DNA from 3 places in the Sphingobium sp. R-21 genome. Region 3 is predicted to be linked to each of the others. Evidence: riboswitches for the same ligand, from Rfam matches in the RefSeq annotation. Region 3 holds a riboswitch; each other region holds the start of a gene.
What was found. Region 3 has a riboswitch for cobalamin ahead of ACN9MX_RS20010 (HoxN/HupN/NixA family nickel/cobalt transporter). Riboswitches for the same ligand answer to the same signal wherever they lie in the genome.
Positions count from the first base shown of each region.

Region 1: another riboswitch for cobalamin. It lies ahead of ACN9MX_RS06965 (TonB-dependent receptor); the one in region 3 lies ahead of ACN9MX_RS20010 (HoxN/HupN/NixA family nickel/cobalt transporter).
Region 2: another riboswitch for cobalamin. It lies ahead of ACN9MX_RS07550 (TonB-dependent receptor plug domain-containing protein); the one in region 3 lies ahead of ACN9MX_RS20010 (HoxN/HupN/NixA family nickel/cobalt transporter).

Region 1 covers NZ_CP184374.1:1,473,452-1,478,560, reverse strand. The annotation lists gene ACN9MX_RS06965 (TonB-dependent receptor) at 1-1,559, opposite strand, end outside; cobalamin riboswitch at 1,737-1,978, opposite strand; gene arsH (arsenical resistance protein ArsH) at 2,233-2,979, opposite strand; gene arsB (ACR3 family arsenite efflux transporter) at 2,976-4,004, opposite strand; gene ACN9MX_RS06950 (GNAT family N-acetyltransferase) at 4,010-4,546, opposite strand; gene arsC (arsenate reductase (glutaredoxin)) at 4,543-4,956, opposite strand; gene ACN9MX_RS06940 (ArsR/SmtB family transcription factor) at 4,967-5,109, opposite strand, start outside.
Region 2 covers NZ_CP184374.1:1,592,594-1,597,702, reverse strand. The annotation lists gene ACN9MX_RS07570 (molybdopterin-dependent oxidoreductase) at 1-565, shown strand, start outside; gene cobA (uroporphyrinogen-III C-methyltransferase) at 552-1,346, shown strand; gene mobA (molybdenum cofactor guanylyltransferase) at 1,436-1,972, opposite strand; gene ACN9MX_RS07555 (threonine ammonia-lyase) at 1,972-2,955, opposite strand; cobalamin riboswitch at 3,039-3,252, shown strand; gene ACN9MX_RS07550 (TonB-dependent receptor plug domain-containing protein) at 3,422-5,109, shown strand, end outside.
Region 3 covers NZ_CP184375.1:1,183,299-1,188,407, forward strand. The annotation lists gene cobN (cobaltochelatase subunit CobN) at 1-168, opposite strand, end outside; gene cobW (cobalamin biosynthesis protein CobW) at 168-1,208, opposite strand; gene ACN9MX_RS20010 (HoxN/HupN/NixA family nickel/cobalt transporter) at 1,205-2,296, opposite strand; cobalamin riboswitch at 2,450-2,677, opposite strand; gene ACN9MX_RS20015 (LysR substrate-binding domain-containing protein) at 2,796-3,731, opposite strand; gene ACN9MX_RS20020 (efflux RND transporter permease subunit) at 4,084-5,109, shown strand, end outside.

The DNA.
Region 1 (5,109 bases), on a different replicon from region 3:
TTGGTGAAGGCGAACTGGGTCGCATTGGTGGTGAAGGTGGTCAGCGTGCCGAGCGGATCTACGCCGGTCGAATATTGCCCATAGAACGAGATATTGGAGGTCGGCCGATAGACGCCGCCGATCCGCCAAGTGGTGTTGCGGAATTTCCGATTGGTCGCACCATTGGGAAAGGCATTGACCTCGCTGGTGCTGCCGTCCGGGTTATAGACGATGTTCCAGCGTTGCACCTTGTCACGCTCGTGCCGGATGCCTGCGACCACCGAAAGCTGATCGGTCAGCGCCAAGCGGTCTTCGGCAAAGAAGCTATATTCGTTGGTCCGCGTGCGATAGCGGGGCGCGATGCCCTGCGTGTCGTAGAACAGGCCCGGATCGAAGTCGAAGGGATCGACAGCATCCTCCTGTGGGTCCGATCCGAAATCATTGGAATAAGTGAGCTTGATGAGATTGGCGTCGAAGCCGACGACCAGATCGTTTTTCAGGCCCGCAATCGGCTTGCTAATGCGGATGGTCGCCTGATCGCCATATTGGGTCTGGTCATGGAAGATGCCCAGATTGTCCATTCGGTTGATCAAGCCGGTGTCGTCATTGTAGAAATAGCTCTCCAGATTTTTGAACAGACGCTTGCTGGTAAGGCGATAGGCGGCGTTGGAGAGGGTGATGCCTTCGGCCACCGTCCAGTCGGCGGTCAGCGTGGTCCGATTGTCGCGATAGTGCAGGCTGGCGTCGGCGACATTATAGTTGCGCCGCTGGTTGTCCTTCACCAACGCCCCGTCGATCAGTGGCGTGCCGAAATATTCCATCGGCCGCTGATTGCCATAGTCGTTACGCAGGGTGAGCGTGAAGCTGTCGCTTGGCCGGAAGCGCAGCGCACCCGAGAGCGCGAGGCTCTTGGAATGGCCACGGTCGACATACCCGTCCGACGCCCGGTAGCTGGCGTCGATCCGGTAGGAGAGCATCTCGCCCAGCGGTCCACCGACACCTGCCGCCGCGCGCCAGCTATCCTGCGAGCCATATCCTGCTTCCGCGTCAAATTCGGTGCGTTCGGCATTGGGGGATCTGGTGATGATGTTCACCGCGCCGCCCAGTGCGCCCTGTCCGTAGAGCACGGAGGCGGGGCCGTTCAGCAATTCGATCCGCTCGACATTCCACGGATCGGTGGGGAAGGTGATCGTGCCCGCGACCGGGAACAGCCGGACACCATCAACCAGTTGCAGCACTGAACCCTGACCGGAAAAGCCGCGCAGCGACAGGGCCGTGCCGCCATTGCCCGGATTGGCGGAGGTGGTGACGCCCGGTGCACGGGTTACGGCCGACATTATGTCCAGATCGCCCCGAGCGCGGATCGCGTCGCCATCAATCTGTGCGACGCTGGCTGGCGTTTCGAGCGCGGTCAGCCCCAGGCGCGATCCGGTTTCCGTCTCTTGGAGCAATGCTCCCGGCCGAACGCCCGACACGATGATTTCGGCTGAGCTGTCCGCGGCGGTTTCCGCGCCGGCCTGCTGCGTCGTGGTGGCGGCCAGCCCGGTGGCCAGCCAAAATCCTACATTTTTCCATTCCATTGCATGTCTTCCCGGCGTCACGCGACATTCGGGTGGAGACGTGCCGCCAGCGACGGTCGGCGCACGTCAGCAGCCGGACGCCATAGAGCGACCGCCACGCGAACCGATGCGGCCTCCACCGCCCGTTCGTCGCTCAAACGGAAAGATACCGTGCCTTGGCCATCCCCTGGACCGGGCAAGAGCGACCAGACGCTGGCAGGTCTCCTGGCTCGCGGGTCATAGCTTGATGCACGGCCTTCCCAGACCTCGCAGGATTTAGCGTCCGGTCCAGTGGCTGCCTCCTCACACTGGAGGAAGCGATATGCATCGCGCTCGCCGCTTACAGTTGCAGGGACAGCCCCGGATTTGGATGGCCGGAGCCATCCTCACCGCGTTCCCTTTTAAGCCTCTTTCGAGGCACCGGCGCGATCATGCCCGGGACGATGAAGCCATCGTCCCGGGCAGAGGTGCGTTAGCGGGAGGGTCAATGCTCCGCAAGAGCCTAATCTCACGCCGCCGCGAGACCGAGCCAAGGCGAGATGGCCGATATCCGCATGAGAACCAGGCGCTTAACCAGCGACAACAGGACACGGGATATCGCGAGTATGGGCCAGAACCCGGCTGAGTCCGTCGTACAGCCGGATGCCATGGTTGCTGATCCTGATTTTCGCCGTGCCGGGCTGCTAGCCGTCAATCAACATTGCGGCGCTATCGCGACTGCCGAATGGTCAGACTCGGCATCAACCGAAATTCCGGCTTCCTTGCGCTCGGAATAGCGATCCACAAGTTGCGCCGCATGCGGTCGCATAAGTACCGTAAAGCGGACCAATTCCTCCATCACATCGACGATGCGCTCGTAGTAGCTCGACGCCCGCATCCGGCCGTCTTGGTCGAACTCCTTGTAAGCCATCGCCACCGACGACTGGTTGGGGATCGTGAACATCCGCATCCAGCGACCCAGCAGGCGCAGCGTGTTGACGGCATTGAACGATTGGGAGCCGCCGGACACCTGCATGACTGCAAGCGTCCGCCCTTGCGTCGGCCGCATCCCGCGAATCTGGAGCGGCAGGTGGTCGATCTGCGTCTTCATGATGCCGCTGATTTGGCCGTGCCGTTCCGGGCTGCACCAGACCATGCCTTCCGACCACAGCGCATGCTCGCGCAATTCATGCACCGCAGGGTGATCGTCTCCCGCCACCTGATCTGGCAGCGGCAGGTCGCTGGGATCGAAGATCCGCGTCTCAGCACCGAAATATTGCAGCAGGCGGGCGGCCTCTTCCACGGCGAGGCGAGAGAAGGAGCGCTCTCGCAGCGAGCCGTAGAGCAGTAGAAAGCGCAGAGGCGGCTGGTCCGGGCCAAGGCCAGCGGCGGGACGAGCCAGCGCAAAGGCCTTGTCCAAGGCAGGCAGATGATCGGGGGCGGTGAGTTCACGCAATCTCATGCGGCAATGGCTTTCTCATACCAGGGACGGGTTCGCTTTACCAAGGCGACAATGGACAGCATCACCGGCACTTCCACCAGCACGCCTACGACCGTTGCCAGCGCGGCGCCGGAACTGAGCCCAAAGAGGCTGATGGCGGCGGCCACAGCCAGTTCGAAGAAGTTGGAGGCGCCGATCAGCGCCGAAGGGCCGGCGACGCACCACGCCACGCCGAAACGGCGGCTGAGCCAGTAGGCGATGCCGGCGTTGAGATAGACCTGAAACAGGATCGGCACGGCAATCAGCGCGATCACCAGCGGTTGCCGGATGATCTGCTCACCCTGGAAGCCGAACAGCAGCACCAGCGTCAGCAGCAGGCTGGCAAGGCTGATCGGGCTGATGGCGGACAGGAAATGCTGAAGTCCCTTCTCGCCGCCGCGAAGAAGCGCTCGGCGGAGCAGTTGGGAGATGATAACCGGGACGACGATGTAGAGCCCCACCGACAGCGCCAGTGTGTTCCACGGCACGGTGATTGATGCCACGCCCAACAGCAGGCCGACGAGCGGTGCGAAGGCAAAGATCATGATCAAGTCGTTCAGTGCCACCTGGCTCAATGTGTAGTTCGGCTCACCGTCGACAAGGTTCGACCAGACGAAGACCATTGCCGTGCATGGCGCTGCGGCCAGCAGGATCAGGCCCGCAATATAGGACGAGGATGCGCCTGCCGGCAGCATCGGGACGAACAAATAGCGGAGGAAGAACGTCCCGAGCAGCGCCATCGAGAATGGCTTGATCGCCCAGTTCACCACAAGGGTGACGCCGATACCGCGCCAGTGTTGCCGAAGGCTATGCAGCGCGCCGAAATCGACCCGCAGCAGCATCGGGATGATCATCAACCAGATCAGCCCCGCAACGACGAGGTTGACGTTGGCGATCTCCAGCGCTGCGATGGTCTCGAAGGCGCTCGGGAGCAAATGGCCAAGACCGATCCCGATCGCGATGCACAGGGCCACCCACAGCGAGAGATAGCGTTCGAACAGCGACATGGTCGTCAGTCCTTCCCGGAAGCAGCCGGCGCGGTCGCGATGCCGCCGCCCAAGGGAAGCTGCATGTAAACCGTGTCGAGCCAGCGGCCTGCCTTCCAGCCCATGCCGGTGAGGCGACCGACATGCTCAAAACCGCAGGACGCGTGGAGCGCTACGGAGGCAGGTTCACCCCCGCCGATGACGGCGACCATCTGCCGGAAGCCATGGGCTTCAGCGGCCTTCAGCAAGGCCATGAGGAGCAGCTTGCCGATGCCGCTACCGCGCCTGTCGTGCGCCACGTAGATGCTGTTCTCGCAGGCATAAGCGTAGGCCGGCCGATCGCGGAACTGCGTGGCGTAGGCATAGCCCACCACCTCAGATCCATCGCAGGCAACAAGGAATGGCCAGTCTCGTCCGGTCAGCGTTCGTATCTTGGCTTCGGTCTCCTCTTCGGTCGGTGGCACGATTTCGTAGGTCGCCGTGCCGTGCAAGACGTGATGCGCGTAGATGGCGGCAATGGCACCGGCATCGCCGATCGTTGCGTCGCGAACCGAAAGGGTCATCGCCTCGTCGCTTCCACGACTTCGCCGTCTTCCTTGACAAATGGGCAGCGCTGCCCGGCCGGCAGCAGATCCAGGACTTCTTCGGAAGGCCGGCAGAGCTTCACACCCAGCGGAGACACCACCAGCGGACGGTTGATGAGGACGGGATGCTCCATCATCGCGTCGATCAGCGCGTCATCGGCCAGGCTTTCGTCGCCCAGGCCCAGTTCGGCAAAAGGCGTGCCTTTCTCGCGCAGCAGGGCGCGCGGGGTGATGCCGGCCCGACCCATGAGTTGCACCAGGAGCGCGCGGCTTGGCGGCGTCTTCAGATACTCGACCACATGGGGTTCGATGCCCGCATTGCGGATCATGGCCAGGGCATTGCGAGAGGTTCCGCAAAGCGGGTTATGGTAGATCACGATATCGGTCATCATCGCCTCTTCAGCAGCAGATAAGTTCGGCCAGCAGCGGCTCGCACAGTTCGGCGCGTCCCTGGCAGCAATCCTTGGCCAGATAGACCATCAGTCCGCGCAACGCGTCGAGATTGGCGCGCTGGATTTGTTGGCGGCCACGCTTCTCCGACA
Region 2 (5,109 bases), on a different replicon from region 3:
GAAGGTGGCCGCCGAATGGAAGGGCTTTCTCATCCTGCGCGATCAGGCTGCGACCGGGCAGCCCGTGAAGCTGCCCTGTCTCTGGTCGACCAGGATCGCCGTGCCGGGCGGCGCGCTCTATGAAATTGCCGGCAATGGCGATCCTGCCCGGCTCGACGCCTTTCTTCCAAAGGGCGACCGGGTGGAGGCGATGGACGCCTCACGCGGAACGCGGCGCATCGCGACCATCGGCGAAGGCCGACTGAACGGGGTGCTGTTCGTGACGCGCACCGGCCTGCTGCCCTCGCGCGACTGGCTGATCGGCCAGTTGCTGGTCGAGGGGGTCGGCGGTTCCGTCCTTGCGGCGCGCGGACCTGGCAGCCAGCCGGACAAGGGGGCGACCATCTGCGTCTGCTTCGACATCGGCCTCAACCAGATCGTCGCCGCGATCCGCGAACAGCAACTGGTTGATGTGCCCGCCATCGGCAAGGCGCTGGGCGCGGGCACCAATTGCGGGTCATGCCGCCCCGCGCTCGCCAATATCCTTGCCCAAAGCATGCAGGAGACGCTTCATGCAGCCGAATGAACTGCCCCAGGACCTGATCGCGCCCGGACAGGTCTGGCTGGTCGGCGCGGGGCCGGGTGATCCGGACCTGCTCACGCGCAAGGCGGAAAGGCTGATCGCCGCGGCAGAGGTCGTCTTCTACGACGCGCTGGTCGGGCCGGGCGTGATCGACCTCATTCCCCCGGGGGTGGAGCGCGTCAGCGTCGGCAAGCGTTCGGGCCGCCATTCCAGGGCGCAGGACAGCATCAACGACCTGCTGCTCGCGGCCGCCAGGGCGGGCAGGCGCGTCGTGCGCCTGAAGGGCGGCGACCCCTCGGTCTTTGGCCGATCGGCGGAAGAGATGGCGCATCTGGCGGAGGCGGGCGTTTCCGTGCGCATCTGCCCCGGCATCACCACGGCCAGCGCTGCGGCGGCGAGCGGCCATGCCTCGCTCACCCTGCGCGGCGTGGCGCGGGGGCTGACGCTGGTCACAGCGCATCTGAAGGCGGGCGAACCGCTGAAGCTGGATTGGGAAGCGCTGGCCCGTCCGGGCGGCACGATCGGCATCTATATGGGCCGGGCCGCGGCGGGCGAGATCAGCCATTGCCTGATCGCCGCCGGGCGCGATCCCGAAACGCCGGTGATGGTGGCAGTCAATGTCTCCCTGCCGACGGAACGGCTGATCCGGGGCAAGCTGTCGGCTCTGGCCTTCCTGGTGCGGACGATCAGCGACGAAGACCCGACGCTTCTGCTGATCGGGGAGGCGGTGGCCGGGACGCATGCGCCGGTGGAGACCATGGCGGCTGTAGCCCTGACCAAATAACGACCCGCGAAGCGGGATTCCCGTTCAAAGCCGGAACGGGATGCTTTCGCGGCTTGCCTCGTTCAGGTGCCTTGGCGGAAGCACTCCATTCATCGACTGTCCTTTGCCAGAGCCTGCAGATCCTCCGGCCGGTTGATGTTGGGCAGCACGAATTCGGGCCGGTCGATGATCCGGGCGCCGACCCGCTCCAGCCAGCCCCGGATCGATCTGTTATTGTCCTCCGCCAGATGGGCATCCAGTTCGCCCGCCAGCGAAGCGGGCCAGAATCCGGCCAGTTGCTGCCCCTTGAGGATGGCGGGTTCAGGGCCGATCAGGGCCTGCGCCAGGCCGTCCGGATAGGCGGGCACGTCGCACCCGGTCGTCAGCACGGCGTCATAACCCTGCGCCAGGGCATGATGCAGCGCCGCGTTGAGGCCGCCCAACGGCCCCATGTCCGCGGCGGGCCGATCCGCCAGCCCGATCATGCCCTCCACCTGCCGGCCGCATACCACGACGGTTTCGACATGGCGGCCGAGAGCCTCGACCGCATGCTCCAGCAGGGTGCGCCCCTCCAGCATCGCCTGCGCCTTGTCGCTGCCGAACCGGCTGGACCGCCCGCCAGCCAGCACTGCCCCCATCAGCCGCATCATGCGCCGCCGCCTATGATCCGGGCATAGCTGTCGGGATCGACATTGCTGCCTGAAATCACCACGACGCCGGCCCCTTCGGCAGGCGGAGCAATTCCGGCCAGCATGGCCGCCAGCGATGCGGCTCCGCCCGGCTCGACCACCAGCTTGAGCACGGAAAAGGCAAAGCGCATCGCGTCGCGCACCTGATCGTCGCTCACCGCCAGGCCCCCGGACAACAGCGCCTGGTTGATGGGAAAGGTCAGCGCTCCCGGCGTCGGAGACAGCAGCGCGTCGCAGATCGACCGCGCATCGGGCGACACGCTTTCCCGCTTGCCGCTGGCCAGGGACCGCGCCGTATCGTCGAACGCTTCCGGTTCCACCGCATGGATGTTGACCTCGGGCATGCGCGCCTTCACCGCCGTCGCGATCCCCGACACCATGCCGCCGCCGCCGCAATTGACCAGGATCTGGCCGATCTTCGCGCCAGCTTCGGCGGCCTGCTCCATGATCTCCAGCCCGATCGTGCCCTGGCCCGCCATGATGAAGGGATCGTCGAAGGACGGCACCAGCACCGCGCCCCTCTCGGTCGCCAGCCGCGTGGCGATCTCCTCCCGGTTATCGGTGAAGCGGTCATAGGCAACGACTTCGGCGCCCAGTGCCCGCGTGTTCGCCGTCTTGATCGCGGGCGCGTCGGCCGGCATCACGATCGTCGCCGCGATCCCCAGCAAGCGCGCCGCAAAGGCGACGCCCTGGGCATGATTGCCCGATGACCAGGCGACGACGCCTGCCTTTCGCTCCCCGGCGTCCAGCCGGGCCAGCCGGTTGTAGGCACCGCGGAACTTGAACGATCCGCTGTGCTGCGCGCCCTCGAACTTCACCAGCACCCGCCGGCCGCAGCGGGCGTTGAGCGCCGCATTTTCCAGCAGGGGGGTGCGGATGGCGGCGGGGGCGATGACCCGCGCCGCATCCTCGACATCGGCGGCGTTGATGGCGAACGACATGCAATCTCCTTCTGCGGCTGCCCCTTGGCATGGCCGCCGCTTTCCCTTATGGCGCCCGGCGCGGGCAGGGCAAAGCCCCTGCGCGCAAGGAAGATCGCGCCGGTGCCCGGAAGGGCTGAAAACGGGAATGCGGTGCGGACGGGAAGCCGTCCCAATCCGCGGCTGTCCCTGCAACTGTAAGCGGTGAGCGCGATGCACTTCGGCCCCCAGGGCCGGCCACTGGACGCAAGTCCGGGAAGGCGTGCATCGCCGCATTGACCCGCGAGCCAGGAGACCTGCCGACGCATGGTCGCTCTTGCCTTGGTCCAGGGTATGGCCACGGCACGGTGTTCTCCGTCTGAGCGACGAAGCGGCGCGGGGCCGCATCGGTGTGGGGGAGGGCGCGGGCGCCAGCCATTTTCCCCTGTCCGGCCGCATGAGCGGACGCCCTGAGCCATGTTGCATCGCGCTCAGGGGGAAGACAGACATGTTGAGGATTTCCGTTTCCATCGCCGCCTTGCTCGCGGCCGCACCTGCGCTGGCGGAGGATGAGATCATCGTCACCGCGCTGGGCATCGAACAGCCGCGCGACGAGGTCGGCCAGGCCGTCACCGTGATCGACGCCGACACCATCCGCACCCGCCAGAGCGTCAGCGTGGTCGACCTGCTGGCCACCACGCCGGGCGTGCGCTTCAACCGCAGCGGCAGCCTGGGCGGCGTGACCGGGGTTTCGTTGCGCGGCGCGGAAACGACGCAGACGCTGGTGCTGATCGACGGGGTCAAGGTCAACGACCCCAGCGGCATCGGCGACATGTACGATTTCGGCAATCTGCTGACCGGCAATATCCAGCGGATCGAGATTTTGCGCGGCTCCAACTCGATCGTCTACGGCAGCCAGGCGATCGGCGGCGTGGTCAACGTCATGACCGGAACGCCCGGCACCGGCTTTGCCGGCAATGCCTCCGTCGATTACGGCTACAGCAATACGCTGAACGCGAAGGCGGACGTTTCGGGCGGCAGCGGCATCGCGTCGGGCGGCGTCGGCATCGCCTATTTCAACACCGACGGCATTTCCTCCGCCGCCAGCGGCACCGAAAAGGACGGCTATGAGAATATCGCCGCCAATGCCAGGCTGAAGCTGTCCTTCACCGATACCCTCAACCTCGACCTGCGCGGCTATTATATCCATGCCGACCTGGATACCGACAATGGCGTGGTGGACAGCACCACGGACTCCTCGAAATCGGATCAATATGTCGGCTATGCGGGCCTCAACCTCGCGCTGTTCGACGGCAGGCTCACCAATCGGGCGGCCGTCACCTGGTTCCGCATCGACCGCGACTATACGTCCGCTTTCGGGCCTTATGCCTATTCCGGCACCAATTTGCGCTTCGAATATGAAGGGGTCTACCAGCCGGTCGATCAGGCGAAGCTGGTCTTCGGCTATGAACATGAGCGGCCCGACTATGATTTTTCCGGCTTCGGTTCCACCGAACGCCACAAGGCCGATATCGACAGCGTCTATGCGCTGGCCGTCGTCAAGCCCCTTGCCGGCCTGTCGCTGACCGGCGGCGTGCGGCATGACGATCACAGCCAGTTCGGCGGCGCGACGACCTTCGGCGCCAACGCCAACTACACGCCCAATGCCGGCGCGACCAATATCCGCATGAGCTATGGCGAGGGGTTCAAGGCGCCGTCGCTCTACCAGCTTTACGGCGCCGATGTCGGCAATGCCGGCCTGCGTCCCGAGCGGTCGAAAAGCTACGATATCGGTTTTGACCAGAGGCTCGACGGCGACCGGGCGATCCTCTCCGTCACGGCGTTCCGCCGCGATACCAGAAACCAGATCAACTATGATTATTCGATCGGCCTCTATGGCGGGTATAATAATCTCGACCGCACCCGCGCCAAGGGGGTGGAGGCGATGCTGACGCTGAGGCCGGTCGATGCGCTGACCGTCACGGCCGCCTACAGCCATGTCGATGCGCGCGACCGCAGTAGCGGCGCCCGGCTGCCCCGCCGCGCCCCCGACGCGGTCAGCGTTTCGGCGGATTATGTCTGGCCCTTCGGCCTGTCGACCGGCGCCACCGTGACGATGGTGGGCGACAGCTTCAACGACGCGACCAATCTGGTACGGCTGGACGGCTATGCGATAGCGAACATCCGGGCGTCTTT
Region 3 (5,109 bases):
CGGCGCGCCTTCCCCCAGTTCCTGCGTGAGCGCATGGGCCGCGCTGGCGAAACAGGCCAGTTCGCTGTCCGCCACGGTCAGCAGCACGATGTCCCCCGGTGACTGGCCGAGGTCTATGGCTTCGTCGCCATTGGAGACGGTGCCGGGCGTGGCGGTCAGCAGATGCATCAGGCGGTCGCCATCCGGGCGCCGATTCCGGCCTCTATCGCGGCGCGGTCCATGCCGCGCTGGCCAATCACCACCAGCCGGGATCGGCGCGGCTCGCCGGCCTGCCAGTGCCGGTCGTAATGATGCTGGATGCGCGGACCGACCGCCTGAAGAACCAGGCGCGCCGGGCGCCCCTCAATGGCGAGGAAGCCCTTGACCCGCAATATGTCGTGCGCGGCGATGCTCTGCGCGAGCGCCGTCAGCAGCGGCTCTGGCCCGGCAAGTTCGCCCAGATCGACGACGAAGCTGTCAAAATCGTCATGGTCATGATCCTCCTCATCGTCATGGTGGGAGGGGCGTGCATCGATCTGGTCCTCCACGCCCGCGTCGAGACCGAGCAGGATAGCGGGATCAATCTCTCCCCTGGCGGTGCGGAGGATGCGGACGCCGGGTCGGATTTCCCGGGCCAGTTCCTGCTCCAACGCCACCAGGCGGTCCGGCTCCACCAGGTCGGTCTTGTTGAGCAGGACGAGGTCGGCACAGGCGAGTTGATCTTCGAACAATTCCTCGATCGGGCTGTCATGATCCAACGTGGGGTCCGCAGCACGGGCGGCCGCGAGCGCGACTTCGTCATGGGCGAAGCGGCCGGCGGCGAGCGCGTCGGCGTCGATCAAGGCGATGACGCCGTCGACCGTGGCCCGCGTCCGGATGTCGGGCCATTGGAACGCCTTCACCAGCGGCTTGGGCAGGGCAAGGCCGCTGGTCTCTATGATGATGTGATCAGGCGGGACAGGGCGATCGAGCAGTTTCTGCATGGTCGGCAGGAAATCGTCGGCCACGGTGCAGCAGATGCAGCCATTGGCCAGTTCGATGATGTCGTCATCCGGGCAGGCTTCGTCGCCGCACCCCTGAACCAGCGTGCCATCGACGCCCACATCCCCGAATTCATTGATGATAAGGGCCAGACGACGGCCGCCGGCATGCTGGATGAGGTGACGGATCAGCGTGGTCTTGCCGGCACCCAGAAAGCCGGTGATGACGGTTGCAGATACCTTTTTCATGCGGGATTTCCTTGCGGTTGGTGGCCAGCGGCGGGGATGAGTTCGATCTCGTCGAAGCCCTTCCAGCGATAGAAGGCCCAACTCGCCAGCCAGCAGGCGGCGAACAGGCCGATGATGATGAAGCCAAGGCTGTTGAAATGGGCGCCCAAATCGGCGGCGAGGGTCCAGATGCCGCCGCTGAGGCCGAGCTTGTCGCCCAGCAGCGCCGCCGCCTCGATCCCGCCGATCAGCAGCGCGACCAGAGCCGACATCAGCGTTATGGTGATATTATAGTAGAGTTTGCGGATCGGTTTCACGAACGCCCACTGATAGGCGCCCATCATCAGCGCGCCGTCCGTGGTGTCGATCAACGCCATCCCCACCGCAAAGAGCAGGGGGAAGATAAGGACGGTCGCGATGGAAAGGCCGCTGGCGGCCTGGCCGGCGGAAAGGCCCAGAATGGCAACCTCTGTCGCGGTATCGAAGCCCAGACCGAAAAGAAAGCCGAGCGGCGCCATGTGCCAGCTTCGCGTCACCAGCCGGAAAAGCGGGCGGAAAAGGTGCGACAGGAGACCCCGATTGCCCAGAAGAATGTCCATATCTTCATCGATATAGGCGCCACCCCTTCGAACATGATTGAAGGTCTTGAGCACGGATCGCAGGATGACCAGATTCATCGCCGCAATGGCAAGGAGGAAGGTCGCGGACACCAGCGTCGCAATGGTGCCGCCAATGGCTCCTGCGGCTTCGACGCGGCTGAGGGCATTGGCGGCGAATGCGATGAGGACAGCGGCGATCAGCACGATGCCGCTATGGCCGATGGCGAACCAGAAGCCGACCGTAAGGGGCCGCTGGCCGTCCTGCATCAGCTTGCGGGTCACATTGTCGATGGCGGCGATATGATCGGCGTCGACGGCATGGCGCAGGCCCAGGCTCCAGGCAAGCACCGCCGTACCGAGCATGACGGGATCGCCCGCGAAGATGGTGAAGGCCGCGATCCAGGCGGCCAGATTGGCGGCGATGAGACCGGCGAACATGCCGGTGGCGCGGCGACGCAGGCCGCCAGGAGGCGCCTGCATCGATGCCTGCGCATCGGAGGAAATGGTCATCGGACGGTATCCCGTCGGCGTCTGCGAAACCGGACGGAAACCGCCTTCATGCCGGACGGACGCTCTTGCGCCCGGCATGCGGACAGCAGCTCCCGCTGCGAGAAGCGTCGCTCAGACGGAGGACCGTGCCGCGGCCATCCCCTGGACCAAGGCAAGAGCGACCAGACGCAGGCAGGTTTCCTGGCTTGCGGGTCACGGCTCGGCGCATGGCCTTCCCAGGCCTCGCATGGTTTAGCGTCCGGCCCAGTGGCTGATCATCCGGCGCTCCGGAGGATCGCTATGCGTCTCGCTCACCGCTTACAGTTGCAGGGACAGCTGCGGATTCATCACCGCATTCCCTATTAAGCCCCTTGCGAGGGCACCGGCGCGATCATGAAGACCAACCGAAACCGATCTTCACGGCCGTGCATAGAGGCTGGGAAAAGAAATGGGAAGGGGCGCTTCATCGGCGCCTTCATCAGCGGTCGTTCCCTGATGAGGCATTGGGCGATGACCTCCGTCATGGCGCGGTGGCGCATCGGCTGTCGCTGGAGGTGATTCCGGTCGACCGGCATTCTTCGAGCAGGGTATCGAGGAACGCCAGGCCGGTGGGCGACAGTTCCCGATCGTGGATCAGCCAGAGCGAACTCATGACCGGCAAGTCGAACGGGCGGTTGACCACATTGTCAAGGTGCAGCCGCGCCATTGACAAGGGTATGACCGTAGGCCCGAACCCCGCCGAAACCAGGCCCAGCAGGGTGGCCAGGCTGCGGGCTTCATGGGAGATTTTGGGGACGAAGCCAGCCTCCGTGCAAAGGGCCCGGAAATGTTCCGTGAAGCCTGTGCCATTGGGTGCGCCGTACAGGACCAGCGGTTCATCGAAAAGGTCGGCAATCCGGGGTGGGGCCGCCCTTAGCGCCAGCGGATGATCCGCGCGCAGCGCCAGCACCATCTCTTCCTTGAGCAGGCATTGCGACAGCAAGCCATCAGACAGCGTCAATGCCGTGAAATCACGCAAGATTCCAAGATCGAGCTGGCGGCTGGCGACCCCCTCTATCTGTTCGTCGCGGCCCTGTTCGCGCAGGATCAGTTCGACGTCCGGATGGGCTTTGCGGAAGCGGTAGAGCGCGCGCGCGATCGGCGGCACGAAGGGTCCGGACGTAGTGAAACCCAGCCCCAGCCGCCCGATCTCCGCACGCTGCGCCATGCGCGCGATCTGTGCTGCGCGGTCGGCCTGGGCAAGCGTCCTGCGGGCTTCCGGCTCGAACAGCCGGCCCGCCTCCGTCAGGCGCACCTTGCGGCTGGTGCGATCGAACAGGCGGACGCCAAGCTCCTCCTCCAGGGCGCGGATTTGCTGGCTGAGCGGCGGCTGGGATATGCCGAGGCGAAGCGCGGCGCGGCCAAAATGCATCTCTTCAGCGACGCACAGGAAATAACGAAGGTGGCGCAGGTCCATATTATCATGTCGTCAAAGATATCGATCATGCCATATTATATATTAGACGTGGAATGTCCAAGGGCGCATGGGCGTTTTCGAATGCGGCGGTGTCCCATGACCGTCGGGCGGATGTGCGCGGGCTATGCCCCCTCATTGCCGCAGCACTCCGCCCATGGTCGGGGATGTCGTCGCATTCTTGGGCGCATTGTCAGGCAGGCCGGTCACGGACAATCGCCTGAAAATGCGAAAAAAAGATATGCGCATTTCCTGGCGCTGTTCGTCACTGTCCCAGAAGGCGAAAAATATATCCGGAGAGGTCGCGTTTCATGTGCGGCGGGGATCACCTGGCGGCGCTTGCGTGGAGTCGTGAATGATCGATATCGTCAAGGTTGCCCTGCATCGTCCGCTGACCTTCATCGTAATGGCAATCCTGATCGCGATCGGCGGGGTTCTGGCGGCCGTGCGCACCCCGGTCGACATCTTCCCCAACATCCGCATCCCGGTGGTGGCCGTTGCCTGGCAATATGCGGGCCTGTCGCCGGAGGACATGGCGAACCGCATCGTCAATCCCTATGAGCGGGTGCTGACGACGACGGTCAATGATATCGACCATATCGAGAGCCAGTCGCTTCAGGGTATCGGCGTCATCAAGATCTATTTCCAGCCGGGCGCCGACATCCGGACCGCCACGGCGCAGGTGACATCGGTGTCGCAGACCGTCCTGCGCCAGATGCCGCCGGGAATTACGCCACCGCTGATCCTGAACTATAGTGCGTCGACCGTTCCCATCCTCCAGCTTGCCCTGTCGGGAAAGGGGCTGTCGGAACAGCAATTGTTCGACATGGGCATGAACCAGGTCCGCCCGCCCCTGATCACGGTGCCCGGTCTTGCCATGCCATTCCCGTCCGGCGGCAAGCAGCGGCAGGTTCAGATTGACCTCAACCCGCTGGCGCTTCAATCGAAGGGTCTGTCGGCGCAGGATGTGGGCGCTGCCATCGCGGCGCAGAACCAGATCAACCCGGCCGGCTTCGTCAAGATCGGCGAAACGCAATATAGCGTGAAGTTGAACAACGCCCCGTCCTCCATAGAGGCTCTGAACGACCTGCCGGTCAAGGTCGTGAACGGCGCGACCATCACCATGCGGGACGTCGCGCATGTTCGCGACGGCAGCGGCCCGCAGCAGAATATCGTGCATGTCGAGGGCAGCCGGTCGGTGCTGCTGACCATCCTCAAGAACGGCGCGACCTCCACCCTGGCAATCGTGGACGGCGTCAAGCAGAAACTGCCGCAGATTGCCGCGGGCCTGCCCGACGCGCTCAAGATCCTGCCCATCGGCGACCAGTCGCTCTTCGTGAAGGCAGCCGTGGAAGGCGTCATCCATGAAGGCGCGATCGCC